DNA from 4 places in the Kocuria rhizosphaerae genome. Region 1 is predicted to be linked to each of the others. Evidence: riboswitches for the same ligand, from Rfam matches in the RefSeq annotation. Region 1 holds a riboswitch; each other region holds the start of a gene.
The links. Region 1 has a riboswitch for S-adenosylmethionine ahead of ACH9EU_RS12215 (methylenetetrahydrofolate reductase). Riboswitches for the same ligand answer to the same signal wherever they lie in the genome.
Positions count from the first base shown of each region.

Region 2: it holds a riboswitch for S-adenosylmethionine, as region 1 does, so the genes downstream of both, ACH9EU_RS14980 (bifunctional o-acetylhomoserine/o-acetylserine sulfhydrylase) here and ACH9EU_RS12215 (methylenetetrahydrofolate reductase) in region 1, are expected to answer to the same signal.
Region 3: it holds a riboswitch for S-adenosylmethionine, as region 1 does, so the genes downstream of both, ACH9EU_RS13765 (PLP-dependent transferase) here and ACH9EU_RS12215 (methylenetetrahydrofolate reductase) in region 1, are expected to answer to the same signal.
Region 4: it holds a riboswitch for S-adenosylmethionine, as region 1 does, so the genes downstream of both, ACH9EU_RS17730 (MetQ/NlpA family ABC transporter substrate-binding protein) here and ACH9EU_RS12215 (methylenetetrahydrofolate reductase) in region 1, are expected to answer to the same signal.

Region 1 covers NZ_JBISWL010000106.1:11,760-19,161, forward strand. Annotated here, with positions in the region: gene metE (5-methyltetrahydropteroyltriglutamate--homocysteine S-methyltransferase) at 1-1,065, opposite strand, end outside; gene ACH9EU_RS12215 (methylenetetrahydrofolate reductase) at 1,147-2,076, opposite strand; SAM riboswitch class I at 2,145-2,249, opposite strand; gene ACH9EU_RS12220 (YqjF family protein) at 2,403-3,146, opposite strand; gene ACH9EU_RS12225 (glutamate synthase-related protein) at 3,216-4,925, shown strand; gene ehuA (ectoine/hydroxyectoine ABC transporter ATP-binding protein EhuA) at 4,944-5,696, opposite strand; gene ehuD (ectoine/hydroxyectoine ABC transporter permease subunit EhuD) at 5,776-6,417, opposite strand; gene ehuC (ectoine/hydroxyectoine ABC transporter permease subunit EhuC) at 6,414-7,145, opposite strand; gene ehuB (ectoine/hydroxyectoine ABC transporter substrate-binding protein EhuB) at 7,148-7,402, opposite strand, start outside.
Region 2 covers NZ_JBISWL010000131.1:8,739-16,140, reverse strand. Annotated here, with positions in the region: gene ACH9EU_RS15000 (FAD-dependent oxidoreductase) at 1-155, shown strand, start outside; gene ACH9EU_RS14995 (S9 family peptidase) at 304-2,475, opposite strand; gene ACH9EU_RS14990 (CPBP family glutamic-type intramembrane protease) at 2,553-3,332, shown strand; gene ACH9EU_RS14985 (VOC family protein) at 3,357-3,995, opposite strand; SAM riboswitch class IV at 4,147-4,262, shown strand; gene ACH9EU_RS14980 (bifunctional o-acetylhomoserine/o-acetylserine sulfhydrylase) at 4,341-5,720, shown strand; gene metX (homoserine O-acetyltransferase MetX) at 5,717-6,895, shown strand; gene ACH9EU_RS14970 (alpha/beta hydrolase) at 7,026-7,402, shown strand, end outside.
Region 3 covers NZ_JBISWL010000115.1:39,990-47,391, forward strand. Annotated here, with positions in the region: gene ACH9EU_RS13755 (thiamine pyrophosphate-dependent dehydrogenase E1 component subunit alpha) at 1-1,094, opposite strand, end outside; gene ACH9EU_RS13760 (AsnC family transcriptional regulator) at 1,336-1,818, shown strand; SAM riboswitch class IV at 1,894-2,030, shown strand; gene ACH9EU_RS13765 (PLP-dependent transferase) at 2,045-3,388, shown strand; gene ACH9EU_RS13770 (cystathionine gamma-synthase) at 3,397-4,584, shown strand; gene ACH9EU_RS13775 (SRPBCC family protein) at 4,805-5,347, shown strand; gene ACH9EU_RS13780 (rhodanese-like domain-containing protein) at 5,358-6,221, shown strand; gene ACH9EU_RS13785 (DUF2867 domain-containing protein) at 6,223-7,402, opposite strand, start outside.
Region 4 covers NZ_JBISWL010000148.1:9,470-16,871, reverse strand. Annotated here, with positions in the region: gene ACH9EU_RS17755 (DivIVA domain-containing protein) at 1-193, shown strand, start outside; gene ACH9EU_RS17750 (DUF485 domain-containing protein) at 354-734, shown strand; gene ACH9EU_RS17745 (sodium:solute symporter family transporter) at 738-2,369, shown strand; gene ACH9EU_RS17740 (GlsB/YeaQ/YmgE family stress response membrane protein) at 2,595-2,864, shown strand; gene dxr (1-deoxy-D-xylulose-5-phosphate reductoisomerase) at 2,983-4,257, shown strand; SAM riboswitch class IV at 4,294-4,412, shown strand; gene ACH9EU_RS17730 (MetQ/NlpA family ABC transporter substrate-binding protein) at 4,513-5,403, shown strand; gene ACH9EU_RS17725 (ATP-binding cassette domain-containing protein) at 5,400-6,479, shown strand; gene ACH9EU_RS17720 (ABC transporter permease subunit) at 6,539-7,138, shown strand; gene ACH9EU_RS17715 (site-2 protease family protein) at 7,349-7,402, shown strand, end outside.

The sequences.
Region 1 (7,402 bases):
GTGGGGGACGTGGAAGAGGGACGTGGAGCTGGCCACGGAGACCTGGGCGCCGGCCCGGGCCAGCTCCTCGAGCTGGTCGAGCCGGCCCGCCAGGTCGGCCCGCCAGATGTTGTGGCCGTCGACGGCGCCCGCCACGAGCACCGCGGCGTCCTCGCCCCGGAAGAGCTCCAGCTCCTCGGCCGTGGGGAGCGCGCCCTTGACGAGGTCCAGGTGCAGGGCCTCGACGCCCGAGCCGGCCAGGGGCCGCAGCAGCGAGCCCGTCGAGCCGTAGGAGGTGGTGACGAACAGCTGCGGGCGCTCGGCCGCGGCGGCCAGCGTCGTGTAGGCCTCGCGCACGGCCTCGGCCAGCCGGTCGGCGGGGACCGGCTGGTCGGCCACGAGGGCCGGCTCCTCGAGCTGCACCCACTCCGCGCCGGCGGCGTCCAGCGCCGCCAGCAGCTCGGCGTACACCGGGAGCACGTCGCCGAGCCGCTGCAGCGGGTCGAAGCCGGCGGGGGCGTCGTCGTCGGCCTTGGCCAGGAGGAGGAAGGAGACGGGGCCCACGAGGACGGGGCGGACGGTGAACCCGTGCTCGGCGGCGCGGCGCACGTCGGCGACGAGACGCTCGGCGGTGGCACGGAAGGGGGTCCGCGGGCCGATCTCGGGGACGAGGTAGTGGTAGTTGGTGTCGAACCACTTGGTCATCTCCAGCGGCGCCCGGCCGGCGTCGCCGCGGGCCAGCACGAAGCTCGCGTCGAGGTCGAGACGGCCCTCGGCGTCGGCCAGGTCGGCGAAGCGGGAGGGCACCGCGCCCAGTGCCACGGTCGTGTCGAGGACCTGGTCGTAGAGGGCGAACTCGGCCGGCAGGGACGAGTCCTGCGCGCCGAGGCCGAGCTCGACGAGACGCCGGTAGGTGGCCAGCTGCAGCTCGGCGGCGGCCGTCTCCAGCTCCTCGCGGGTCGAGCGCCCGGCCCAGTAGGCCTCGAGGGCCTTCTTCAGCTCGCGGCGGCGGCCGATCCGCGGGTAGCCCGTGATCGTGGCCGCGGGGAAGGCGGGGACGGCGGTCGGGGTGGTGGTCGTGCTCATGGAGGTGCTCCTGACGTGTCGTGGATGGTGGTTCGGGAAGGTCTGTGGTTGCCGCGGCCGGCCGGGTGTCCGCGGGGCGGCTCAGGCCGGCAGCAGCCGGGGGAGCGGGGCGGGCTCGTGGGGCGTGCGCGGCAGGTCCACGCGCTCGAGCAGGTCCAGCACCGCCCGGTGCTCGTTGAACGTGTAGAGGTGCAGGCCGGGGGCGCCGGCGTGGAGTGCGGCGCGGCACAGCTCCGCGGCGAACTCCACGCCGGCCCGGTGCCGCGCGTCGGGTCCGGGGGCGTGCTCGAGGGCGGCCTCCAGCGCCGGGTCCGGGGCCATGCCGGCCAGCCGGCAGAGGTTGCGCAGTCGGCGCACGCCGGTCACCGGCATGATCCCCGGGACGATCGGGATCGTGACCCCGGCGGCCCGGGCGGAGTCCAGCAGCTGCTCGTACTCCTCCGGCCGGAAGTAGACCTGCGTGATCGCGAAGTCCGCGCCGGAGTGCTGCTTCGCCAGGAGCACGTCGACGTCGTGCGCCACGGACGGCGACTCCGGGTGCCGGGTGGGGTACGCGGCCACGCCCACCGCCAGCCGGCCGGCGGCGAGGTGCGCCGTGTGACGCCGCTCCACGTCCCGCACGAGCTCCACGAGGTGGGTCGCGAACGGCAGCTCCCCGCGGAACGCCGCGGGGTCCTCCGGCAGGTCCCCGCGCAGCGCCAGCACGCCGCGGACCCCGCGCCGCACGAGCGAGACGACGACGTCCTCCAGCTCCTCCCGTGTGCTCCCGGCGCAGGTGAGGTGCGCGAGCGGCCGGAGGCAGGTGCGGGCCAGGAGGTGGTCGAGCAGCGCCAGGGAGCGGTCCCGCCGCACGGCGTCCCCGCTGTACGTCACGGAGACGTGGTCGGGACGGGTGGGCTCGAGCGCCTGGATGGTCCGCAGCAGCGTCTCGGCGCTCGCCGCGCAGCGCGGCGGGTAGAGCTCGTAGGACAGGGACGGCGGCGCCGTCCGGCCGCTCGGCGTTCGTGTCACGTGTTCCTCCTGGGTCACCCCGAGGGAGGGCGCCAGCCGTCCCGGAACCGGTCCGGGAGGCTGCGACAGCTCCATCGGTCCTGGCGGGAGCACCGTTCCGTCGCCCCGTGCGGGACGGCGGATGGTTGCTGCGGCGTCGACGAGCCAGGTCTCTCGGCCGCTCTGGATAGATGCAAGGACCATTTCAACGGCTCTCCGGCCCGGCGCCAAGTCGGGGTGCCCAGAAGACGTCCCACGCCGAAGTGTGACGCGCCCCGTGTCACACGGCGCAACACGGCAGCCGTCCGTGGGCTCCCGCCGTGGCGCAGACCCGCGGAGCCCGACGCTCAGGCCGTCCGCAGCACCGACGGCCGTCCGAGCCGGGCCCGCACGCCGGGGGAGAACAGCACCGACTCCGGTGGTCCCTCGACCGTCAGGCCGGCCGCCCGGAGGAGCCCGTCCTCGAGGTGGACCGGTCTCGCCGGGTACAGGGGCCACGGCCTGTGGGCCACGGGCACCCACCACGTCGCCCCGGCCGCCCTGTGGTGGGCTCCGAACCGGGCGGTGAGCTCCAGGGACAGCGGATCCTCTGCACGCCGTGCGAGGTCCGGGCGGACCGAGAAGGACGAACGGGCGCCTCCGCGGCGGCGCTCGACCGCATAGCCGCGGACGGGCGCGGGACCTCCTGTCGCCGCGGCGCGGCACCGCGACCAGACGTAGGGGACGCCGGCGGCGCGGGCGCCCAGCACCACGGGAAGGCGCGGGGCGTCCAGGGACAGGAACACGACGCCGCGCGACCCGTCGGGTCCGCGCGAGTACACGCGCACGTTGACCTCGGCGAAGGAGCCCAGGTGGGGGAGGGGGACGACGGTGCCGAGACGTGTGCGGCGCATGCGGAACCCGATGAGACCGACCCAGGCCGATCCGTCGACCACGTCCACCTCCACCCGTGGCGGCAGGTACGGCGCGACGACGGACGGCGGCAGCCGCCAGTGCAGGAAGACGGCGTCCTCCCAGAGCTGGTCCGCCAGATGGGGCCGGGGCAGGGCGTGGCCCCCGGGCCACGGACCGGCTCCGCCGGTTCGGTGCATGGCGCACACCCTACCGCCGGGTGTGCCGTGGATCACGCCGCTGAGGGCGCCGGCGCTACCATCGTCAGCATGATGCGATTCCTGGTCGTGGCGCTGCTCCTCGCACTCGGGGCCGTGGCGCTCCTGGCCGCCTCGCTCGGCTCCGGCGGCTGGTGGCTGCTGGCCGCGGCGGTGCTGGGCCTGCTGGTGGTGGGCGTGTGGGACGTCGTGCAGAAGGAGCACTCGGTCCTGCGGAACTACCCGGTCCTCGGGCACATGCGCTACTTCATGGAGTCCATCCGCCCCGAGATCCAGCAGTACTTCGTCGAGCGCAACTACGACGGCAAGCCCTTCGACCGCGACACCCGGTCCCTGGTCTACGCCCGGGCGAAGGGGACCATGGGGGACAAGGCCTTCGGGACCGAGCGGGACGTGAACCGGATGGGCTACGAGTACCTCCTGCACTCCACCGCCCCGGTGCCACCCCCGGACGAGGCCCCGCGGGTCCGCATCGGCGGGCCGGGGTGCACGCAGCCCTACGACATGTCCCTGCTGAACATCTCCTCGATGAGCTTCGGCTCACTGTCCCGCAACGCCGTCCTGGCCATGAACAAGGGCGCGGCCCTCGGCGGCTTCGCCCAGGAGACCGGCGAGGGCGGGCTCACGGACTACCACCGGGCCCACCCGGCCGACCTGATCTGGGAGATCGGCTCGGGATACTTCGGCACCCGCAACGACGTCGGCGAGTTCGACCCGGAGGAGTTCCGGGAGAAGTCGCGCCTGCCCGAGGTCAAGGCCGTCACCGTCAAGCTCTCCCAGGGCGCCAAGCCCGGTCTCGGCGGCGTGCTGCCGGGGGCCAAGGTCAGCCCGGAGATCGCCCGGGCCCGCGGGGTGCCCGAGGGCGTGGACTGCATCTCCCCGGCCAGCCACAGCGCCTTCACCACGCCCCGGGAGCTGATGCGCTTCATCGGACGGCTGCGGGAGCTCTCCGGCGGCAAGCCGATCGGCTTCAAGCTGTGCGTGGGGTCCCGGGTGGACGTGCTGGGCATGTGCAAGGCCATGCTGGAGGAGGACGTGGCACCGGACTACATCATCGTGGACGGCAACGAGGGCGGCACGGGGGCGGCGCCCCTGGAGTACCAGGACCACGTGGGCACCCCGCTGACCGAGGGCCTGATGCTGGTGAACAACGCCCTGGTCGGCGTCGGGCTGCGGCCGCCGATCAAGCTGGGGGCGGCCGGCAAGGTGGCCTCCGGCTCGGACGTCGTCAAGCGGATGATCCAGGGCGCGGACTTCACCATGAGCGCCCGGGCCATGATGATGGCCACCGGCTGCATCCAGGCCCAGAAGTGCCACACCAACAAGTGCCCCGTGGGCGTCGCCACCCAGAACGAACGGCTCATGCGCGCCCTGGACGTGGCGGACAAGGGCGAGCGCGTGCACCTGTACCACCGGGCCACGGTCCGCGAGGCGGTGCAGATCATGTCCTCGATGGGCTGCGGCGACATGCGCGAGCTCTCCCCGCACATGCTGCGGCGTCGGATCGACCACCTCACCACCCGCTCCTACGCCCACATCTACAACTGGATGGAGCCGGGGGAGCTGCTCAGGGCGCCGCCACGGACCTGGGCGGAGGACTGGGAGCTGGCGGACCCCGACCACTTCGGTCTCTACCGCCCGGGCCCGGGCAAGATCGAGCAGCGCGACGACCCGGCCGTCCGGCACGAGGAACGGCCGGGCGAGGCCCCGGGCTCGGGCGACGTCGGGCGGCCCGAGGGCGAGCCGGGCCCGGAGTCCTGAACCCGCGCCCGGCGGCCGTCAGAGGATCGCGCGCAGGAACGTCTTGGTGCGCTCGTTCTTCGGGTCCGTGAACATCTCCTCCGGGTGCCCGTCCTCGATGATCCGCCCGCCGGCGAACATCATCACCCGGTGGGACACGTCGCGGGCGAACTGCATCTCGTGGGTGACGATCAGCATCGTGATGTCGGTCGTCTCCGCGACCCGGCGCAGGACGTTGAGGACGTCGTCCACGAGCTCCGGGTCGAGGGCGGAGGTCACCTCGTCCAGCAGCAGGATCTCCGGGTCCATGGCCAGGGCCCGGGCAATGGCCACGCGCTGCTGCTGACCGCCGGAGAGCCGTGAGGGGTGCTGGTCGGCCTTCTCCTCGAGGCCGACCTGGCGGAGCAGACCCAGCGCCTTCTCCCGGGCCGCGGACTTGTCCATGCCCAGCACGTGGACGGGCGCCTCGATGATGTTCTCGAGCACGGTCATGTTGGGGAAGAGGTTGAACTGCTGGAAGACCATGCCGATCCGCCGGGTGATCTGCTTCTGCCGCTTGGGCGGCAGCTCCACCCGGCGACCGTTGCGCATCTCGTGCGTGAGCGGCTCGCCGTTCACGAAGATGAATCCCTCGGTCAGGTCCTCGAGGGTCATGAGCAGCCGCAGGATCGTCGTCTTTCCGGAGCCGCTCGGCCCGATGAGGGTCACGCGCTCCCCTCGCCGGACCGTGAAGTTCAGCCCGTCGAGGACCGTGTGGTCGCCGAAGCGCTTGACGACGTCGCGGAACTCGATGACGGGAGTGTCTCCGGGATCTCCGGCGCGGGGCGCCGGGTCCTGCTGGGAGGGGGTGTCGGGGCGCTCGTCCCCGCGGTCAGTAGTGGGCAAGACGTTTCTCCAATCGGCGGATCAGGATGGAGGTCGGATAGCTGGCGGCCAGGAAGATCAGCCCGGCGAGGGTGAACGCCTCCGTGTACGCGAAGTTCCGTGCCCCGAACTGCTGGGCGGAGGTCACGAGCTCGACCACGGAGATCGCGAACAGGAACGGGGTGTCCTTGAACATGGCCACGGCGTAGTTGCCGAGCGAGGGGATCGTGGCCCGGAGCGCCTGCGGCAGGACCACGGCGCGCCAGGTGCGCGACGCCGGCAGGGAGAGGGCCACCGTGGCCTCCCACTGACCCTTCGGCACGGACTCGATCCCCGCGCGGTAGCTCTCCGCCATGTAGGTGGCGTAGTGGATGCCGATCACCGTGATGCCGATGACCAGGGCGGAGACCCCCGTGAGCAGGTAGTAGACGAACAGCAGCTGCACCACCAGCGGCGTCATCCGGATGAACTCGCTGACCCAGTGCACGATCTGACGCAACGGTGTGGGCAGCACCCGCTTGAACACGGCGATGAACAGTCCGAGGACGGCGGCGATGAGCGTGCCCACGACCGTGGCCAGCAGCGTGATCCTGAACCCCTCGAGCAGCAGGGGCAGGGCTTCGACGACGCGTTCCCAGCTCCAGATCACGGCTGTCCACCTCCCACGGCGTCCGCCTTCGGGCGGGCGGGCAACCAGATCTCACGCATGGACGGACCTCTTCCGAGCTTGTTCTTGGCCCGGATCTCGAGCACGTTCATCCCCAGGTTCAGGAGGTAGGCGAGGGCGAAGTAGATCAGAAGTCCCACCATGAAGGCGAACAGCGTGTCCCCGGTCGCCTGCCGCAGCTGGTTGATCCGGAAGGTCAGGTCGCTCAGGGTGATGAACGTGACCACCGCGGTTCCCTTGAGCAGCTGGATCATCAGGTTGGCCAGGGAGGGGATCATGAGCGCCCACGCCTGGGGGAAGATGATGCGGCGCATGCGGTGGGACGCGGACATGCTCAGCGCCTTCGTGGCCTCCCACTGGCCCTTGGCGACCGAGGCGATGGAGCCCCGGACCACCTCGGCGCCGTACGCCCCGAAGTTCAGGGACAGCGCCAGGATGCCGACGGTCATCGGGTCCAGTCGCACCCCCATGAGGGGCAGGACGAAGAACAGCCAGAAGAGCTGCACGAGGAGCGAGGTCCCCCGGAAGAACTCCACGACCACGCGGGCGGTCACCCTCAGCGCCGCGACGCCCGAGAGCCCGAGCAGCCCGAGCGCCACGGCGATGACGAACGCGCCGAGCGCTCCTCCCACGGTCAGCTGCAGCGTGATGACCACGCCGTCCAGCAACCGGGGGAGGTACGCCCAGAGCGCGTCGAACTTCTCTCCCACGACTACTCGCCGGGCTCCGTGGTGGCGGTCTCCGCGGGGACGGCCTCGTCGGTGCCGGTCTCGGCCGGCGCCGGCTCCGGAGTCCCGGCGTCGGCGAGCTCACCGGCGCACAGCTGCTCGGTGGTCACCGAGCCGTCCGGGCGCTCGGCCGCCGTGAAGCCGTAGTCCCCGACGACCTCGAGGTAGCGCTCCTCGTCGCTGACGATCTTCTCCAGCTCCTCGTTGTAGGCCTCGAGCAGGTCCTGGTCCTCGGTCCG
Region 2 (7,402 bases), on a different contig from region 1:
GCCTGCTGTGGCTGGCGGGGCAGTCCGGCTACGGTTTCCAGACCAGCAGCGCCATGGCTCGCGCGGCCGCGGACCTGCTGCTCGAGGACGCCGTCGGCCCGTGGTGCTCTCCGGGGACCGCGGCCGCCCTGGATCCGGCCCGCTTCCGCCGCTGAGCCCGCCGGGGGTCGCGTTGCGCGTCGCGAGTGACACGGCGGGTCCCGTCTCGCCATGATCCGGGCCGCCCGGCATCCAGACGAGACCCCTCGGTGGGGATGTGGGGTGTTGGCGACTCCTCGGACGGGGCGGTCCGGGCGGCTCGGGTCAGGAACCGGCCAGCCCCACACGGTCGAGCACCCAGGCGTGCTCCCAGGCCGTGTCCCGCCACTGGGCGTAGCGCCCGGAGGCCCCGCCGTGGCCCCCGGCCATCTCGCAGCGGAGCAGCACCGGGTGCTCGGCGGTCGTCGCCTCGCGCAGCGCGGCCACCCACTTGGCGGGCTCCACGTAGAGCACGCGGGTGTCGTTGAGGCTGGTGACCGCGAGGACCGGCGGATAGGGGAGGGGGCGGACGTTCTCGTAGGGAGAGTAGTCGCGCATGTACCGGTAGACGTGCGGGTCCTCGATGGGGTTGCCCCACTCCTCCCACTCCAGCGCCGTCAGGGGCAGGGAGGGGTCGAGGATCGAGGTCAGCGGGTCCACGAAGGGCACGGCGGCGAGGGCGCCGCAGTACTTCTCGGGGGCCAGGTTGAGCACCGCGCCGACGAGCAGCCCGCCGGCGGAGCCGCCCATCGCGAGGATCCGCCGTTCGTCGACGTCCGGGCGGGACGCGAGGTGGTCGGTGACCGCCACGAAGTCGGTGAAGGTGTTGGCCTTGTGCAGCTTCTTGCCGTGCTCGTACCAGGAGCGGCCCAGCTCGCCGCCGCCGCGCACGTGGGCCACCGCCCAGATCATGCCCCGGTCCAGCAGGGACAGCCGGGAGACGGAGAAGGCCGGGTCGGTGGAGTGCTCGTAGGAGCCGTAGGCGTACTGCAGCACGGGCGCCGGCACGGCAGGGTCGAGGTCTGCGCGGCGCACGAGGGAGACGGGGATCCGGGTGCCGTCGGCGGCGGCGGCCCAGTCCCGCTCGACCGTGTAGTCGGCGGGGTCGTAGCCGCCGAGCACCGTGGCCTCGCGCCGCAGCAGCGGCTCCCGGGGCAGGGCGTCGTCGTCGCCCGCGGCCCCCGCGGCGAAGAGGTCGTACACGCGCGGGGGCGTCGTGAAGGAGGTGTAGGAGAGCCGGACCACGGGGGCGTCGTGCTCGGCGGCGGTGACGGCCGCGGTGTAGAGCTCCTCCGGGAAGTCCGGTTCCACGGGGACGGCCTGGGCGGGCGTGCCGAGCCCGTCCAACGGCAGGACCCGGACCCGCAGCGTCGTGTCCGCGCGGACGGAGACCACCAGGTGGCCGGCCGTCACGGCGCACCCGTTGACGCGCACCGTGTCCGAGGCCGGCACGACGTCGCGCAGCGCCACGTCCGCGACGGAGCGGCCCAGCTCCCCGGCGTCCATGAGGGAGACCCGTGAGTTGGGCGCCTCGTGGTCGTGGGTGAGCAGGATCTGCTCCCGGCCCTCGAGCAGCAGCGGCTCGGCCTCGTAGAGCACACGGTCGGTGCGCGGCAGGACCACCTGCAGCGGGGCCGCGGGGTCCTCGAGCGGTTGGAGGAGCACCTCGGAGTACTCGGAGCAGGTGGCCTCCACCACGAGCCGGCGGCGGTCGGCGGACAGCCCCGCGCCCAGCCACATCCCGGGGTCCGGTTCTTCGTGCACGACGACGTCGTCGGCCACCGGGGTGCCCAGGACGTGGCGGCGCAGTTGGTGGGGCCGCCAGGTCTCGTCCACCACGACGTAGTAGACGGCACGCGAGTCCGGGGAGAGGAAGGAGCCGTAGAACGTGCCGGGGATCTCGTCGTCCAGCAGGACCCCCGTGGTGAGGTCGCGGATCCGCAGCGTGAAGCGCTCGTCGCCGGTGACGTCCTCCGCCCACGCGAGCAGCTGCCCGTCCTCGGAGACGTCGAAGCTGCCGAGGGAGTAGAACTCGTGCGCGGCGGACTCGGCGTTCGCGTCGAGGAGCACCTGCTCGCCGGCCATGGTGGCGCCCGGCTCGACGACCGGCGGGGTCCAGTCGCTCAGGACGTCGCCCGTGACGGGCGCCGGCACGCGGCAGAAGACCTGGTGCGCCCCGCCCTCGACGGTCCGGGAGAAGTACCACCAGTTCCCGCGGCGGTTGGGCACGGACAGGTCCGTCTCCTGCGTGCGGCCCCGGATCTCCTGGAAGAGCGTCTCGCGCAGTCCCGCGAGGTGGGCGGTCCTGGCCTCCGCGTGGTCGTTCTCGGCCGTGAGGTGGGCCAGCACCCCGGGGTCCTCCTTGTTCCGCATCCACTCGTACGGGTCGGAGAACACGTGGCCGTGGAACGACCGCTCGACGGGCTGCCGGCGGGTCGGGGGAGGAAGCGAAGTCATGGGTCCCATCCTAGGGAAGCGCGGCGGGACTCCTCCCCGGGACGGGCCCGACGGGCGCCCGGTGCCAGAATGGCGGCATGAGCACCCCCTCCCACCGGGCTCCGCGTCCACCCGCCTTCGCCTCGACCCGCGCCGACCTGTGGGTGCAGATCCTCCTGGTGCTGGGCGTGTCGCTGGGCGCCTCGGCCCTGTACGCGGTGATCTCGCTGTCCGAGGACCTGGCCCGGGGCCCCCTGTCCGAGGCGCGGACGACCATGAACCCGCCGTTGAGCCTGCAGCCGCTGTTCGACCTGGTCCGCCAGCTCACGGGCATCGCGCTGGACCTCGTCCCGGTCCTGCTCGCGCTGTACCTGCTCGCCGGTTCGGCGGGCGCGGTGCGCAGCGTCCGCCGCCGGGTCGGCCTGGACGCCCGGATGCCGGTCCCGGACCTCGGGCTGGGGGCCCTGCTGTTCCTGGTCATGGGACTGGGCACACTTGCCCTCTACGGTGCGGGCCGGGCCCTGGGCGTCACGGCCACGGTGACCACGTCCGGTCTCGACGCGCACTGGTGGACGGTCCCGGTGCTGCTGCTCTCGGCGCTGCGCCACTCGCTCCTCGAGGAGGTCGTGGTGGTCGTCTTCCTCACCGACCGGCTGACCCGCATCGGGTGGCGCTGGCCGGTGGTGCTGGTGGTCACGGCCCTGTTCCGGGGCAGCTACCACCTCTACCAGGGGATCGGCCCGTTCCTGGGCAACGTGGTGATGGGTCTCGTGTTCGCGGAGCTCTACCGGCGCACCGGGCGGGTCATGCCGCTCGTCGTCGCGCACTTCCTGCTCGACGCCGCGGCGTTCGTCGGCACCGCCTGGTTCCTGGGCTGAGCCGCACGTGCCCGCCCCGGACGCTCAGATGGTCACGCGGCCGTCCGGGGTGTCGAAGGCGACCGCGAGCAGGCCGGGCGTCCCGTCCGGATAGCGCCACTCGACGTCGAGGTCCTGCAGGGCGGTCTCCACGGGGGCGCCCAGCCACTCCGTGACCCGGTCCCGCGAGCCGGCGATGCACATGCCCTGGAGCGAAACGTCCGTGATCCGGGCCTGGGAGGGGTGCATCTGCGGGTCGGAGTCGAAGTGCACCATGAACGGCAGCTGTGGGTCGGCGATCAGGCCCTTCACGCCGATCTGGTGCCACTCCAGGACCCGGCCGTCCGGGAACACGCGCTGGCCGGGCACGGCCCGGCGACCGAGCCGCCGCTCGAAGGGGGCGAGGTCGTCCACCTCGACGACCCAGCCGAGCCAGCCGCCGCCCGCGGCGGAGCGGGCGCGCACGGCCTGTCCGAAGGGCGCCTTCTCGGCGGCCGGGTGCTCGAGGGCCTCGACGACCTCGACGTACTGGCGGCCGGTGAGCGGGAGAATCATGTTGCGGGTGCCGAACCGTGGGTGCACACCGCCCTTGACGGGCTCGATGCCCAGCTGGTCGGCGATGGCCTCGGTGGTCGCCTCCAGGCCCTCCGGGCGGCAGGCGTAGGACACGTGGTCGACTCTCATGGGCTCATCGTGGCACCGTGTGAGTTTGGTCTCCAAATCGGTCGCGGGCCGTCCGTTCCGGCGACGGGACGGGTGTTCCGCGCCGTGTCCGCACGGCCGGGAACGGCCCCGGCTTGACGCCGCGTCGCCCGAATCCGGAGAATGCTGTCCAGGTCATGAGCGCCAGCGTGCAAGCCCCAGCTAGCTGGCCGGCAACCCTCCACCGCGGTGGGGTGCCCTGGGTGAAGACCAGGCTCCTCGCGACCGGCGAGCGAGCAAGCGCGGGTCCCCGGTGCCCGGCCGTCGAACGGCCGCACCACCACGGTCGGCGACCGGACCCCTGACCTTCCGCAAGGAGCTCACGGCATGCCCGAGTCCACCGCCTCCCCGGCGCAGCACCCCACTCCCGAGAACCCGTCCGGGTGGGCGTTCGAGACCCAGCAGATCCACGCGGGCCAGAGCCCCGACCCCGTCACCGGCTCGCGGGCGCTGCCGATCCACCAGACGACGTCGTTCGTCTTCCCGGACGCCCGGGCGGCCGCCGACCGGTTCGCGCTCGCGGAGCTCGGCCCGATCTACACCCGGATCGGGAACCCCACGACGGAGGTCGTGGAGAAGCGCATCGCTGCGCTCGAGGGCGGTGTCGGGGCCCTCATGCTCAGCGCCGGGCAGTCGGCCACGACGTTCGCCGTGCTCAATGTCGCCGGAGCGGGGGACCACGTGGTGGCCAGCCCCAGCCTCTACGGCGGGACCTTCAACCTCTTCAAGTTCACCCTGGCCAAGCTCGGCATCGACACGACCTTCGTGGACGACCCGGACGACCCCGAGGCGTGGCGGCGCGCCGTGCGGCCGAACACCAAGGCCTTCTACGCGGAGACCATCCCCAACCCGCGAAACGACGTCCTGGACATCGAGACGGTCGCCGGGATCGCCCACGAGAACGAGGTGCCGCTGATCGTGGACAACACGGTCGCGACCCCGTACCTCGTCCAGCCGCTGCGCTGGGGAGCGGACGTCGTGGTGCACTCGGCGACCAAGTTCCTGGGCGGGCACGGCACGGCCATCGGCGGCGTGATCGTGGACTCCGGGAACTTCGACTACGGCCGGTACCCGGAGCGCTTCCCCGGCTTCAACGAGCCCGACGAGTCCTACGGCGGCCTCGTCTACGCGGAGACGCTCGGGGCCGACGGCGTGTTCGGCGTGAACCTCTCCTACGTCCTCAAGGCCAGGGTCCAGCTCCTGCGCGACCTCGGCTCGGCGATCTCGCCGTTCAACGCCTTCCTCATCGAGCAGGGCATCGAGACCCTGTCCCTGCGCATGGAACGCCACGTGGCCAACGCCGGGACGGTGGCCCGCCGGCTCGAGGCGCGCGAGGACGTGCGCTCCGTGTCCTGGGCCGGCCTCGAGTCCTCGCCGTGGCACGAGCGCGCGCGGAAGTACGCGCCCCGCGGGGCCGGCTCGATCGTCGGCTTCGTGCTCGACGGCGGACGCGAGGCCGGCGCCGCGTTCGTCGACGCGCTGTCGCTGCACTCGAACGTGGCGAACATCGGGGACGTCCGCTCGCTCGTGATCCACCCGGCGTCCACGACCCACAGCCAGCTGCTGCCGGAGGAGCAGCTGGCCGCCGGCGTGGAGCCCGGCTTCGTCCGGCTCTCCGTGGGCCTCGAGAACGTCGAGGACATCCTGGCGGACCTCGAGCTGGGATTCGCGGCCGCGGCCGCGTGCAGGGGGCAGGAGCGGGCGTGACGGTGGTGCGGGGCGCCGACGCCGGGTCCGACGTCCGGGAGGACGGCGTGCCCCGGCACGCCGAGATCGGCACGCTGGAGCTCGAGTCGGGCTTCCGGCTGCCCGAGGTCCGGCTCGCCTACGAGACGTGGGGGACCCTGGCCCCGGACGGCTCCAACGCCGTGCTCGTGGAGCACGCCCTCACCGGGGACACCCACGTGGCCGCCGGCCGGGCGCGCCCCGGCGCCACGGAGGCCGAGCGCATCGCGGCGCTCAGTCCCGGCTGGTGGGAGGGGCTGATCGGTCCCGGGGCCGCCCTGGACACCGACCGGTACTTCGTGGTGTGCGCCAACATCGTGGGGGGCTGCTACGGCTCCACGGGCCCGGCCACCCCGGCGCCGGCGAGCGTGGACCCCGAGCGCCGGCCCTGGGGTTCCCGCTTCCCCCTCGTGACGGTGCGGGACTCCGTGCACGCCGAGGCGGCCCTGGCGGACGTCCTCGGGATCGACTCCTGGCGCCTGGTGCTCGGCGGGTCCATGGGCGGGGCCCGTGCGCTGGAGTGGGCCGTGACCCACCCGGACCGGGTCCTGGCGTGCGCCGTGGTCGCGGCGTGCGCGCAGTCCAGCGCGGAGCAGATCGCGTGGGGCCAGGCGCAGAACCTGGCGATCCGCCAGGACCCCCACTTCCGTGGCGGGGACTACTACGACGGTCCGCCGCCGATCGCCGGGCTGGGACTCGCCCGGCGGATCGCGCACATCACCTACCGCTCGGCCGCCGAGCTCCACGACAGGTTCGGCCGGGCCCCCCAGACGGACGAGCAGGTGATCGGCACCCACGCGGACGGCCGCGGCCGCTACCAGGTGGAGAGCTACCTCGACCACCAGGCGTCCAAGCTCGCCGGCCGCTTCGACGCCAACAGCTACCTGGCCGTCAACGAGGCGCTCATGTCCCACGACGTCGCGCGGGGCCGGGGCACGGTCGAGGAGGCCCTCTCGGTGGCCTCGTGCGAGTGGCTGGTGGCCGCGGTCGACTCGGACCGGCTGTACCTGCCCCACGAGTCCGACCTCCTGGCCGCGGCCCTGCCGGGCACGGTCCGCCGGCACACGCTGTCCTCCCGCTCCGGGCACGACGGCTTCCTCATCGAGTCGGTGCAGCTGGGGAGGCTCCTGCGGGAGACCGTGCTGCGCGGCGACTGAGGCGGTCCCGCCCCCGGCCCGCACGGCGACGGCCGTCGGACCGCGGCCGGAGCCTCCTCCAGCCGGGCCGCGCCCGGGGCCGTGCGGGCGGCGCGCCCGCCCCCGGCGGGTCGGATGGCAGACTGGACCCATGACCCAGGACACCACCTCCACCGGACCCGCCGCCCCCTTCACCGTCTGGAGCAACGACGCCGACGCCCGTCCCGGCACGCCGCTGCTCGTGCTCCTGCACGGGTACGGGTCCCACGAGCGCGACCTGATGGCGCTCGTGCCCTCGCTGCCGCGCGAGTTCAGCGTGGCGTCCGTGCGTGCGCCGCAGCCGGCCCAGATGGGCTACCAGTGGTTCCCCCTGGCCGCGGACCTGAGCTTCTCCCTGGACCGCGTCGCGGAGGCCGTCGAGCCCGTGGCCGCGTGGCTGCGGGAGATCGCCGCGCAGCACTCGAGCACGACGCTGCTGGGCTTCTCGCAGGGCATGGCCATGGCCACCTCCCTGGCCCGGCACATGCC
Region 3 (7,402 bases), on a different contig from region 1:
ACGTGGCGGAAGAGCTCGAGCGGGTCGATCCGCACCTCGGCGTTCATCCCGTCCCGCAGGGTCGTGGCGACCTCCTCGGCGCGCGCGGCGATGCGCCGCTCCGCGTCGTCCTCGAGCACGCCCTGCGCGTCCAGGTAGGCGCGCATCCGAGTGACCGGGTCCTTCGCGATCCACTCCTGCACCTCGGCGTCGTCCCGGTAGCGCGTGGCGTCGTCGGCGTTGGTGTGGGCCTGCATGCGGTAGGTGTGGGCCTCCACGAGGAGGGGCTCGGACTCGGAGCGGGCGAGGTCGACCGCCCGGCGCAGGGCCGCGAGCAGGGCCACGAGGTCGTTGCCGTCCACGCGCTCGCCCGCCATGCCGTAGCCGACGGCCTTGTGGGCCAGCGTCGGGGCCGCGGACTGCTGGGCCAGCGGCACGGAGATCGCGTAGCCGTTGTTCTGCACGAAGAACACCACCGGCAGCTTGAACACCGCCGCGAAGTTGAGGGCCTCGTGGAAGTCGCCCTCGCTGGTCGCGCCGTCCCCGCACATCGCCAGGACCACGGTGTCCTCACCGCGCAGCTTGGCGGCATGGGCCACCCCGACCGCGTGCAGCAGCTGCGTGGTCAGGGGCGTGGACTGGATGCCCACGTGGCGCTCGTGGGGGTCGTAGCCGCTGTGCCACTCGCCGCGGAAGATCGCCATGGCCTGCAGGGGGTCCACCCCCCGCGTCATGACCGCCACGGTGTCCCGGTAGGTCGGGAACAGCCAGTCGCCCTCGTGCAGGCACAGGGCCGCGGCGACCTGGCAGGCCTCCTGGCCGTGGCTGGACGGGTAGACCGCCATCCGGCCCTGGCGCACCAGTGCGGAGTTCTGGTCGTTGACCCGGCGGCCGACCACGAGCCTCTCGTAGGCCTCCAGCAGCACGTCCTCGGGCGGCAGCGGGTACTCGTGGCCGGGCTCGGTGCCCTGCTCGGCGGGAGGCAGGAGGCGTCCGGACGGGTCGACCATCCGGATCTCGCCGCGGGCCGGGAGCATGTACTGCTCCGGTGTGATCCCGAAGCGCTGGGAGGCCCGGAGGATGGGGTCCCCGGGGGTCTCGACGGTCTGGCTCATGGTGTCCCCTCGGTCGGTCCCGCCCGGGTCCCGGAGCCGGGACGGCAGGAGGGCGGGTTCTGCTCTGTCCGCCAAGTATGGGAACAGGAACGCCTTCGTATCCAGGGCACGGCAGAAGTGCAGAAAAGTGGAGTCATGGACGCAATTGCGGTGGACGAAATGCTCTAGTGTGGCCTGGAGCACATGCGTTCGTCCGTTCCGGTCGGGACGCAGGTCCGGACCGCACCCGAAGGAGCTCCCCGTGCCCTCCACGCCCGTCCCGCTGGACGAGACCGACCGCAGGATCCTCTCCGAGCTCACCCGGGACGCCCGCCAGTCGGTGACCGCGATCGCCGCGGCGGTGCACGTCTCGCGGGCGCACGCCTACGCCCGCATCAACCGGCTCCGGGACGAGGGCGTCATCCTGCGCTACAGCGCGGTGGTCGACCCGGTGCGCGCGGGGCTGCAGGCCTCCGCCTACGTGACGCTCAAGCTCCAGCAGAACACCTGGCGGGACCTCTGTGCGCAGCTGCAGGCCATTCCGGCGGTGCACCACATCGCCCTGGTCGGCGGCACCTTCGACGTGATGCTCCTCGTGCGGGCGGTGGACACCGTCCACCTGCGCCAGGTGATCTTCGAGCACATCCAGCAGCTGCCCGGCGTCGTGGACACCCAGACGTTCCTGGTCTTCGAGGACGTCGACACGAGCGCGTCGTACTCGGGGGCGTCGTACTCGGGCGGATGACGTCATGATCCGTCACGGGCGTCATCTTGCGTCGCGGTGGGACACCCGGGAGCGGCGCGCTTACTGTTGATCCAGCTTCACGAGACGTGACCGCCAAGCTCCGACTTGGTCACGCACCAACCCCATGCTCAGTGGGTGGTTCGGATGAGGAAGCGGCCTGCATCCTCCGCGGCGAGCCCGCCGCGGCCGACCGGTGCGGGTAAGAGCAAGCAGCAGGAGCATCGCCTTGTCCCTCCCCGTGACCCAGCACGACGTGGCCGACCACGACCTCGCCACCCGCCAGATCCACGCGGGCACCCAGGACGTCGTCACGCAGCGCACCCTGACGGTGCCGATCTACCAGTCCGCGGCGTACGAGTTCCCCGACTACGAGGCCGCGAAGCACATGTTCGCGCAGACGCGGCCCGGCTTCACCTACACCCGCACGGGCAACCCGACCGTCAGCGTGCTCGAGCAGCGCATCGCCGATCTCGAGGGCGGCACGGGCGCGGTGGCCACCGGCTCCGGGCAGTCGGCCGTCGCCGTCGCGCTGCTGGCCCTGCTCGGCCAGGGCGAGGACAAGCACCTCGTGGCCTCCGAGAAGCTCTACGGCGGCACCGTGGACCTGCTCACCGACTCGTTCGCCGACCTCGGCGTCGAGGTGGACTTCGTGGACCCGACCACCCCGGGCGAGTGGGCCGCGGCGGTCCGCCCGGACACCCGGGCGTTCCTGCTCGAGTCCATCGGCAACCCGCTGGCCACCCTCCCGGACCTGCCCGGGATCGCCGACGTCGCCCGGGCCGCCCGGGTGCCCGTCGTCGTCGACAACACGGTCGCGTCCCCGGCCCTGTACCGCCCGTTCGAGAAGGGCGCGGACATCGTCGTGCACTCGGCCACCAAGTTCCTGGGCGGCCACGGCAACTCCCTCGCCGGCGCCGTGGTGGACGGGGGGACGTTCGACTGGAGCGCGCAGCCCGGGAAGTGGCCCCAGTTCACCGTGGCCCGCGCCCGGTGGGGCGGCCGGAGCCTCGTGGACCGCTGCGCCGGCGCGAGCCCCTACCTGCACCTGGTCCGCGCGAAGTACGTCCACGACCTCGGGACCACGCTGTCCCCGTTCAACGCGAGCCAGATCATCCAGGGCATCGAGACCCTGGACCTGCGCGTGGCCCGCCACACCGCCTCCGGACTCGCGGTCGCCGAGTTCCTGGCCGGCCACCCCGCCGTCGCCCGGGTGCACCACCCGGGAGTGCCCGGTGACCCCGGCGCCGGGATCGCGGCCCGCGACTTCCCGCGCGGCACCGGGTCCGTGTTCTCCTTCGACCTCGCCGCCCCCGACGACGCCGTGGGGCCGTTCATCGACAGCCTCCGGCTGTTCAAGCTGGTCGCCAACATCGGCGACACCCGCAGCCTCGTCGTCCACCCGGCGGCCATGACGCACTGCCGGCTGACGCCCGAGCAGCGGATCGCCGGCGGGATCGCCGAGACCACGATCCGGCTCTCGATCGGCCTCGAGTCCCCCGAGGACCTCGTGGCAGACCTCCGCCAAGCCCTCGACCGCGTCCTCGAGACCACCTCGACCCCCGGGAAGTGAGCCGCGACATGACCTCCACCGCACCGCACCGCGTCCGCACGCGCGGTTTCACGACGACCGCCGTCCACGCCGGTCAGGCGCCGGACCCCCTGACCGGGGCAGTGATCCCGCCCATCTACCAGACCTCCACGTTCGCCCAGGACGGGATCAACGTCCTGCGCGCCGGGCACGAGTACTCCCGCGGCTCGAACCCCACCCGCGGCGGCTTCGAGGAGCAGCTCGCCGCGCTCGAGCACGGTGAACGGGCGTTCGCCTTCGCTTCCGGGATCGCTGCGGAGGACGCCCTGCTGCGGGCCGTGCTCAGACCGGGGGAGCACGTCGTGCTCGGCGCCGACGGCTACGGCGGCACGAACCGGCTGATCACCAAGGTCCTCGCCCCGTGGGACGTGGCCTCCACGCCCGTGGACATCACCGACCTCGACGCCGTGGCCGCCGCCCTCCGCCCGGGCGCCACCCGCGTGCTGTGGCTCGAGACGCCGTCCAACCCCCTGCTCGGCATCGCCGACGTCGCGGCGTGGGCGCAGCTCGCCCACGACGCCGGGGCGCTGCTGGTCGTCGACAACACCTTCGCCTCCCCGTACCTGCAGAACCCGCTGCTGCTCGGCGCGGACGCCGTGGTGCACTCCACCACGAAGTACATCGGCGGGCACTCCGACGTCCTCGGCGGCGCCGTGGTCGTGGGCGCGGCCGAGTGGCGCGGAGCGCCGCTGGCCGAGACGGTCGCGTTCCAGCAGTTCGCGGCCGGGGCCGTGGCCGGTCCCCAGGACAGCTACCTCGCGGCCCGCGGGCTGAAGACCCTGAGCCTGCGGATGGAACGGCACCAGGAGAGCGCGCAGCGGATCGCGGAGTGGCTGCTCGGCCGCCCCGAGGTCACCCAGGTCCTCTACCCGGGGCTGCCGGAGCACCCGGGCCACGACCTGGCCGCCGCGCAGATGCGCGGGTTCGGCGGCATGGTCTCCTTCCGCCTCGCCGGGGGAGAGGCGGCGGCCCGTGCCGCGGCGGAGGGCACGCGGCTCTACGCGCTGTCCGTGAGCCTGGGAGGGGTCGAGTCCCTCGTCTGCTACCCGTCCGAGATGACGCACGCCACCGTCCGGGGCACCGCGCTGGCCGTCCCCGTGGACCTGGTGCGGCTCTCCGTGGGGATCGAGGACGTCGAGGACCAGCTGGAGGACCTCGAGCGGGCGCTGACCGCCTGATCGGCCGGTCCTGCCCGGCGGTCCCCGGCGCCGCCGGCTCGGCGTCCGGGCGCCACGGGGTCAACGGGGTCAACGGGGTCAACGGGCACAGCGTCGCCCGGACCCATGCCGTGGTCGAGGTGCCGGGCCTCGGTCCTGTCGCGGCCGGGGCGGAACCGTTCCACTGGGGAGACGCCCCGAACGGCGACCCCTGCATTCCTCGGACCACCGAGGAGGCCCGATGACCGAAGACGAGGCCGAGGGTCTCGAGCTGCGGCTGGAGCGCGTCCTGGACGCCCCCCGCTCGGTGGTGTGGCGCTGCTGGACGGATCCCGCACTGCTGGAGCAGTGGTTCGGCCCCCGGTCCTGGACGACCGAGGTGAAGACCCTGGAGCCGCGTCCCGGGGGAACGTCCCACATCGTCATGCGCGGGCCGGGCGGCGAGCTGTCCGACGGCGTCGCGGTGTTCCTGGACGCCGTTCCGCAGCGGCGGCTGGTGTTCACCAACGCCTTCGCCCCGGGCTGGATCCCCGCCGGCCGGCCCGCGGTCGTGCCGTTCATGACGACGGTCGTCGACCTGTCCGACGCGGACGGCCGGACCCGCCACGTCGTGCGCGCCCTCCACTGGACCGAGGAGGACAGGGACCGGCATGCGGAGATGGGCTTCCACGACGGCTGGGCACAGGCGACGGACCGGCTCCAGGACCTCGTCCGGACGCTCGGACACGGCCCCGCGGACGACCGGATCCGGCACCTGGGGGACATCGACGGCGACACGTCCTAGTCTGAGGCCCATGGACCCCAGCATCCCTGCCGACGACGCCACCGCCCCGCTCGAGCTCCCCGGGCCCGTGGTGAGCACGGGGTGGCTGGCCGAGCACCGCGACGACCCCCGGCTGGTGCTCGTGGATGCCAGCTCTGTCATGAACCGCGCCGACGAGGCCGTCCCCGGCGCCCTGCTCCTGGACCTCGACGGTCCCTTCTCGGACCCGTCCTCGGAGCTGCCGCACACGATGCCCTCCGCCGAGCGGCTGACCGCGGCGGCCCGGTCGCTGGGCATCCGCCGGAGCAGCACGGTCGTCGCCTACGACGGTCAGGGCCTCTTCGCCGCCCCCCGGGTCTGGTGGATGCTCCGCAGCGCGGGCTTCGGGCGCGTCGCCGTCCTCGACGGCGGCCTGCCCGCCTGGGTCGCCGAGGGCCGACCCACCGGGGCGCACGCCGCGCCCCCGGCCGAGCCCGGCGACGTCGAGCTGGTGCCCCGTGCGGGGTTCTTCGTGGGGGCCGACGACGTCGCCCGTGCCCTGGCCGCCCCCGACGCGACCGTCCTCGACGCCCGTTCGGCGGGACGGTTCGCGGGCACGGAGCCGGAGCCGCGGCCGGGCCTGCGCCCCGGGCACATGCCGGGAGCGGTCAACCTCCCGTACACCGAGCTCCAGGGGCCGGACGGGCACCTGCTGCCGCTCCCGCGGCTGAGGGAGCGGATCGACGCCGTCGTCCCCGAGGGCCACGGCGTGGTCACCAGCTGCGGCTCGGGCATCACCGCGTGCGTGCTCGCCCTGGGCGCCCACCTGGCCGGGCGCGAGGACGTCGCCGTCTACGACGGCTCCTGGAGCGAGTGGGGCCGCCCCGGCCCCCGGCCGGTGGCGGGTCCGGGCTGAGTCAGTCGCGGGACGCGTCCTCCGCCGGGGCCCCGTGCCCGGATGCTCCCTTCGCGGCAGACCGCTGCCCGAGGACGTCCCCCTCGGCACCGCCGTCCAGGGCGTGGGCCGCGGCCAGGATGTTGCGGGCCATGGACGGGAAGATCAGCCCGTGGAAGGGCCAGACGCCCCACCAGTAGAGCCGGCCGGGCAGGCCCTTCGGGAAGAAGATCGCGCGCTGCCGGTACCGGCTGCCGGTGCCCTCGGGCTCCACGGACAGCTCCAGCCACGCACGACCGGGGGCCTTCATCTCCGCGTGCAGGAGCAGCCGGCGTCCCTCCTCCAGGTCCTCGACGCGCCACCAGTCCACGTACTCTCCCACCCGGAGGTCCGTGTGGTCGCGGCGCCCCCGGTTCAGACCGGCGCCGCCCACCAGCTTGTCCACCGCGCCGCGGACCCGCCAGGCCAGGGGCAGGGAGTACCAGCCGTTGCGCCCGCCGATGGACTCGACGACCCGCCACACCTGCTCCGGCCGGGCGGGACCGGTGCGGCTGCGCTCGTCCACGAAGACCGTCCGGCCCGCCCAGTCCGGGTCCGAGGGCAAGGGGTCGGCGGCGGCCTCGGCCGAGCCGTAGTGGACGTCCCACGTGGTCTCCACGCTGTTGTCCTCGATCTTCTGCAGGGCCAGCGCCACGGCGCGGCGGTAGCCGGTGAGGCCCCCCGGCGGCAGGGGGACGAGGTCGTCGATGTCGTGCTCCTTCGCCACGGCGTCGTGCTGCAGGGACTGGACGAGCGGCACGGCAAGGTCCAGGGGGATGGGCGTCACCAGGCCCACCCAGAACCCGGACAGGCGCGGAAGGGGCAGCGGCAGGTGGAACACCCGGCGCCGTCGCAGCCCGGCCACGCGGGCGTAGCGGCGCATGGCGTCCGCGTAGGTCATGACGTCCCGGGAGCCGATGTCGAAGGTCCGGTTCAGGTCCTCGGGCAGGTCCATCGCGCGGACCAGGTAGTACAGGACGTCCCGCACGGCGATGGGCTCGATGCTGTTGGTCACCCATGACGGCGCCGGCATCACGGGCAGGGTGTCGCCGAGGTGGCGGATCATCTCGAAGGACGCCGAGCCCGAGCCGATGACCACACCGGCCTGGAGGACGACCGCCGGAACCGTGCCGGCCAGGAAGATCTCGCCGACCCGGACCCGC
Region 4 (7,402 bases), on a different contig from region 1:
GGGGTACTCGGTCGCCCACGTGGACGTGCTCTGCGAGCGGCTCACGGAGCGGCTGGACGACGGCGCGGCCCTCGACGCGGCCGAGCTGCGGCACGCCGTCTTCCCCTCCGCGCAGGGGGAGCTGGGCTACGAGGAGCATCAGGTCGACGCGTTCCTGGACCGGGCGGTGGAGCTCCTCCTCGCCCTCCGCTGAGCCCAGCGGAACCGGCTGTGTATACATCTTGGACAGCACAACGTCCAGATTTCCGATCCGATTGGGCAGAAGAGCGCGAAAACTGGGCTTTTCGGCATTTCTCCTTGCCTCTCTGCATACAAAGACTTACTGTGGTCTGAATCACACGAGGAGGTAGCCCATGTCTCATCAGCCACCGGTCGACGCCGACGACCTCGTCTCCGGCGTCGACTTCCCGGCCGCTCAGCGGTCACCCGAGTTCCAGGAGCTGCGGAGGACCCACCGCGGCTTCGTCTTCCCGCTCGCCGTCGCCTTCCTGGTCTGGTACCTGCTGTACGTCGTGCTCGCCATGTACGTGCCGCAGCTCTTCGCCATCCAGGTCGTCGGCAACATGAACCTCGGGGTGGTCCTGGGACTGCTCCAGTTCGTCACGACCTTCGCGATCACGGGCGCCTACGTGTCCTTCGCCAACCGCAAGCTGGACCCCAAGGCCACGGCCATCCGGGAACGTCTCGAGCCCCAGACCCAGATCCCCGGCGACGTCCACGGACAGGAGAACTGACCGATGCAGCTTCCGCTCCCCGCGCTCGTGCCCATGGCGACCGGTGCCGCCGAGACCGTCGGCACGCCGTGGATCAACATCTCCATCTTCAGCGCGTTCGTCGTCGTCACGATGGTGATCGTGCTCCGGGCGTCCAAGTCGACCGCCACGGCGGCCGACTACTACGCCGGCGGCCGCGGCTTCAGCGGCACGCAGAACGGGCTGGCCATCGCGGGTGACTACCTCTCCGCGGCGTCCTTCCTGGGCATCGTCGGCGCGATCGCCCTCCAGGGCTACGACGGGTTCCTCTACTCGATCGGCTTCCTCGTGGCCTGGCTCGTGGCGCTCCTGCTGATCGCCGAGCTCCTGCGCAACACCGGCAAGTTCACCATGGCGGACGTGCTGTCCTTCCGGCTGCGGCAGCGCCCCGTGCGCGTGGCCGCCTCGATCTCGACCCTGGCCGTCTCCGCGTTCTACCTGCTGGCGCAGATGGCCGGCGCGGGCGCCCTCGTGTCGCTGCTGCTCGGGATCAGCTCCACCGTGGGGCAGTCGCTCGTCATCGTGGTCGTGGGCGTCGTCATGATCACCTACGTCCTCGTGGGTGGCATGAAGGGCACGACGTACGTGCAGATCATCAAGGCGGTCCTGCTGGTCACCGGCGTGGCCGTCATGACCGTGTGGATCCTGGCCCTGTACGGCTTCAACTTCTCCTCCCTGCTCGGCGATGCCGTGGCCGTCTCCGGCAACCCCGCGATCCTCGAGCCCGGTCTGAAGTACGGGGTGAGCGAGACCAGCAAGCTGGACTTCATCTCCCTGGGTCTCGCCCTGGTCTTCGGCGCCGCCGGCCTGCCGCACGTGCTGATGCGCTTCTACACGGTGCCCACCGCCAAGGAGGCCCGCACGTCGGTCGTCTGGGCGATCGCCCTGATCGGCCTGTTCTACCTCTTCACCCTCATCCTCGGCTTCGGGGCGGCGGCCCTGATCGGGGCGGATCGCATCGAGTCGGCGCCCGGCGGCGTGAACTCCGCGGCGCCGCTGCTGGCCTTCGAGCTCGGCGGGTCCCTCCTGATGGGCCTCATCGCGGCCGTGGCGTTCGCCACGATCCTCGCCGTCGTGGCGGGCCTGGCCATCACCGCCTCGGCCTCCTTCGCCCACGACATCTACACGAGCGTGATCAAGAAGGGGAACTCCGATCCCCGCAAGGAGCTCCGGGTCGCCAAGACCACGGTCGTGGTCATCGGCGTCGTCTCCATCCTCGGCGGCATCGGCGCGCAGGGGCAGAACGTGGCGTTCCTCGTGGCCCTGGCCTTCGCGGTCGCGGCCTCGGCCAACCTGCCGACCATCCTGTACTCCCTGTACTGGCGGCGGTTCACGACCCGCGGCGCCGTGTGGTCCATGTACGGCGGTCTGCTCATCTCGGTGGGCCTCATCGTCTTCTCCCCGGTGATGTCCGGGGCCGAGACCTCGATGATCCCGACGGCCGACTTCGCGTGGTTCCCGCTGACGAACCCGGGGATCGTCTCGATCCCGGCCTCCTTCCTCCTCGGTTTCATCGGCTCCATGACGGAGCGCCGTCTGGAGGACCCGGTCAAGCAGTCGGAGATGGAGGTGCGTTCCCTCACCGGGATCGGTGCGGAGAAGCCCGTCGCCCACTGACGGCGCCTGATCCCGTCCCACCTGGGACGATCCACGGCCCGCCCGGCGCAACCGCGTCGGGCGGGCCGTTCCGTTCCCGGCGGGGACACACCCGGGTGCACGCCACAGAAAGACAGGGGGCTGACGGAGCAGTAGGGTGGAGACGAAACCGGGCTCAGGGTATTCCTGGGCAACTCTCCGGTTGCCTACAATGAAAGTCCCTCCCGGGACGGATAAGGAGCAATCATGGGAATTCTCGGTTGGATCATCCTCGGCCTCATCGCCGGCGCGATCGCGAAGCTCATCATGCCGGGCAACCAGGGTGGCGGGATCATCGTCACCATGATCCTCGGCATCGTGGGCGCGCTGCTGGGCGGCTTCATCGGATCCGCCCTGTTCGGCGTCGACATCAGCACGTTCTTCTCGCTCTCGACCTGGCTCCTCGCCATCGGCGGCGCGCTGATCGTCCTCTTCATCTGGGGGCTCGTCACCGGCCGCAAGGGCCACGCCCACTGACCGGCGTCCTGGCGGAACCCGAGGCCCCGTCCACCGGCAACGGTGGACGGGGCCTCGGCCTTTGCCGGCGCCGACCGGGGGAGCGGGTACGGGGTGAGCGCTGGGGGATACTGGGACCATGACGTCCCCCGCAGCCCCGACCCGCACCCGCCCGACCCCGGAGCTGCGGGCTCTGGCCGCGGCGGGACCGCGCCGGATCAGTGTCCTCGGCTCCACGGGCTCGATCGGCACCCAGGCCCTCGACGTCGTGCGGGCCGCGGCGGAGCTCGACGGCGCTGCGCCCTTCACGGTGGTCGCCCTGGCCGCGGGCCGGCGGCACCTGCCGCTGCTGGCCGCGCAGGCCGTGTCGACCCGCGCCGGGCTCGTGGCCACGAGCGGGACGGCCGCGGACGCCGCGGAGCTGAGCCGGCTGATCGGCGAGCGGGCCCGGGCGGCCGGGGCCGGAGGCTACCGCCCCGAGATCGAGCACGGGCCGGACGCGGCGTCGACGGCCGCCGCCCACCCCGGGGCGGACCTCGTGCTCAACGGCATCACCGGCTCGATCGGCCTCGCCCCGACGCTGGCCGCCCTGGGCGCGGGGCACAAGCTGGCGCTGGCGAACAAGGAGTCGCTCGTCGCGGGGGGCCCGCTCGTGCGTGCCGCGGCGGCGGCCACGGGCGACCCCGACGCGCTGATCCCGGTGGACTCGGAGCACTCGGCCCTGGCCCAGGCGCTGCGCGGCGGCACCGCCGCCGAGGTCGACCGCCTCGTGCTGACGGCCTCGGGCGGGCCGTTCCGCGGCCGCTCGGGGGCCGAGCTGGCCGCGGTCACCCCGGAGGAGGCCCTGCGCCACCCCACGTGGGACATGGGCCCGATGGTCACGACCAACTCCGCGACCATGGTCAACAAGGCCCTCGAGGTGCTCGAGGCCCATCTGCTCTTCGACGTGCCGCTCGAGCGGATCGACGTGGTGGTCCACCCGCAGTCCGTGGTCCACTCCATGGTCCAGTTCGTCGACGGATCGACCCTGGCCCAGGCCTCGCCGCCGGACATGCGCCTGCCGATCGCCCTCGGCCTCGCGTGGCCGCACCGGGTGCCCGGTGCGGGCCTCCCGTGCGACTGGACCCGGGCCACGGAGTGGACCTTCGAGCCGCTGGACCGGGACGCGTTCCCGGCCGTGGACCTGATCAAGGCGGCGGGGGAGCGCGGCGGCACGTTCCCGGCCGTGTTCAACGCGGCCAACGAGGAGGCGGTGCACGCCTTCCACGCGGGGCGCATCCGCTTCCCGGCGATCGTGGACACCGTCCGGGACGTCCTCGAGCAGCACGACGACGCCGGCCCGCTCGACCTCGAGGCCGTCCTGGACGCCGAGCGGTGGGCACGGCGGCGGGCCCAGGAGGTCCTCGGACGCTGACCGGGAGGGCCCCGCCGCGTGGTAGTGTGTCCGGCGGATGACGAGTCCCAGCGCGAAGCTCTGGCTGGCTGGGCGGCAACCCTCTCCCGTAGTGGGGTGCCCCAGATGACCATCCGGCCACGGTTCGGCGACGCAGCCGGCGGCAAGTACGGTTCGACCGCTCCGCGCCGTCCGGCGCGTCGAGGCCCGTGCCCGACCCGCCGAACCCGGCCGGGACCACCTCCGACACCCTACGGACCTTCCGGAAAGGCAGACATGCGATCGCAGCGCCTCCCCCTCCTCGCCCTGACCACGACCCTCGGCCTGACGCTGACCGCCTGCGGCGGCTCGACCGAGCAGGCCGGTGAGGGCGCCCTCGCCGACGGCAAGGTCAGCATCGGCGTCGTCGGCACCGACCCGACCCACGAGGCCCTCAAGACGCTCGCGGAGGAGCAGGGCATCACCGTCGAGTACGTCGACTTCTCCGACTACAACCAGCCCAACCCCGCCACGGAGTCCGGGGACGTGGACATGACCTGGTTCCAGCACATCCCGTTCCTCGCGGACTACAACAACTCCGCCGGGGGAAGCATCACCCCGATCGGCTCGACCTCGATCTACCCGCTGGGCCTCTACTCGAACGAGTACGACTCCGTGGAGCAGTTCCAGGAGGGGGACGAGATCGCCGTGCCCAACGACGCCGTGAACCTCTCCCGCGCCCTGCTCGTGCTCGAGTCGGCCGGCCTGGTCGAGCTCAAGAACGACACGCTGATCCCCTCGGAGCTCGACGTCGACACCGAGGCCTCGACGGTGCGGGTCACGCCCGTCTCCGCAGAGCAGACCGTGCTCTCGCTCGACTCGGTGGCCGGGTCGATCATCAACAACGACTTCCTCTCGCGGGCGGACATCGACCCGGAGTCGGCGCTGGCCCAGGACGACCCCGAGTCCGAGGGCTCCCGGGTCTACGTCAACCTCTTCACCACCACCGAGGAGCTGGCCGACGACGAGACGCTGAAGCAGGTCGCCGACCTCTACCACGAGCAGCCCGTCGTCGACGCCGAGCTGGAGGAGACCCGTGGCACCGCCGTGCCGCTGCAGCTGGAGCAGGAGGAACTGCGCGAGCTGACCGAGCGGTACCAGCAGGAGCTGAAGGACCAGCAGCAGTGAGCGCGGCGGCCTCCGCCGCGCCGTCGCGCTCCGGCCGCCCGGGCGAGGTCCTCGTCGCCTTCCGCAACGTCTCCAAGGTGTTCCGGACCGGAACGGGCCGTGCGGCGCGCGACGTGGTGGCGGTCGACGACGTCAGCCTGGAGGTGCGCCGCGGCGAGATCTTCGGCGTCATCGGCTACTCCGGGGCCGGCAAGTCCACCCTGGTGCGCCTGATCAACGGCCTCGAGCCGGTCACCAGCGGCTCGCTGACCGTGGGCGGGTTCGAGGTGGCCGGTCGCAGCGAGACGGAGCTGGCTCCGGTCCGCCGGGACATCGGCATGATCTTCCAGCAGTTCAACCTGTTCACCTCCCGCACGGTGGCGGGCAACGTCGAGTACCCGCTCAAGCGGGCGGGGTGGGACAAGGACCGGCGCCGGGCCCGCGTGGCGGAGCTGCTGGAGTTCGTGGGCCTCTCGGCGCACGCGGGCAGCTACCCGGAGCAGCTCTCCGGCGGCCAGAAGCAGCGCGTGGGCATCGCCCGGGCGCTGGCGACCAGCCCCGAGCTGCTCCTGGCCGACGAGTCCACCTCCGCCCTGGACCCGGAGACCACCCAGGAGGTGCTGCAGGTGCTGCAGCGCGCCAACCGGGAGCTGGGCATCACGATCGTGCTCATCACCCACGAGATGGACGTGGTGCGCGCGATCGCGGACCGGGTCGCCGTCATGCAGGGCGGGAAGGTCCTGGAGGACGGGCCGACCGTGGACATCTTCGCGCGGCCCCGCACCGAGACCGCCCGGCGTTTCGTCTCCTCCGTGCTGCACACGGTCCCCGACGAGCGGGAGGTCGAGCGGCTGCGCCGGGCCCACCGGGGACGCCTGGTCATCGTGGACGTCGGCGACGGCGTGGACATCGGCGGAGCGCTCTCCGACGGCGCGGCGCTCGGCGTGCGCTTCACCATCGCCTACGGCGGGATCAGCGTCCTGCAGGAGCAGTCCTTCGGCTCGCTCACCTTCGAGCTGACGGGCCCCGAGGCGGCCGTGCAGGACGTGGTCGACGAGCTCGCCCGCGTCACGACCGTGCGGGAGGTGGCGGCGTGAACAACGACTGGACCGTCCTCGGTCCCCAGCTGCTCAGCGCACTGGGGGAGACCCTGTACATGGTCGCCGCGACGCTCCTGCTGGCCGGGGTGCTCGGCCTGCTGGTCGGCGTGGGGCTCTACGTCACCCGCCGCGGCAACATCCTGGAGAACCGGGCGGTGTACACGTCGCTCAACGTCGTCGTGAACTTCGTCCGCCCGATCCCGTTCATCATCCTGCTCGCGGCGCTCGGGCCCCTCACCCAGAACGTCGTGGGAACCCGGCTCGGGCCCAACGCGGCGATCTTCGCCATGACGATCGGCGCGATGTTCGCCGTGGCCCGGATCGTGGAGCAGAACCTCATGGGCGTGGACCCCGGCGTCGTGGAGGCGGCCCGCTCCATGGGCGTCTCGCGGTGGCGGATCATCACGACCGTGATCCTGCCCGAGGCGCTCGGGCCGCTGGTGCTCGGCTACACCTTCCTCGTCATCGGCATCACCGACATGTCGGCGATGGCGGGCGCCATCGGCGCCGGCGGACTCGGCGACTTCGCCCTGCGCCTGGGCTACCAGCGGTTCAACGACGAGGTCACGTGGGCCGCCGTCGCGGTCATCGTGGTCCTGGTCCAGCTGGTCCAGTTCGTGGGCAACCACCTGGCCCGCCGCATCCTGCGCCGCTGACGGGCCGTTCCCGCGGACCGCGCCGGCCGGCCCCTCCCCAGCGGGAGCGGCCGGCCGTCGTCGTCCGGGGGTGCCCGCGACGGTCGGGGTCCCCGTCCAGGTGCCGCCCGGGAGGATGGTGCAGACTGGTGCTCGCCGCGCACCGCGCGGCCCCGACCCCCGCCCCCGGCGTCCGCCGGGGGCGGCCCACGAGCCCGGGCGGTCCGACGGATGGGCGTGGCCCTGTTCCTGGCCGGTGTGCTGCTCGCGGCCGCCGCGATCGCC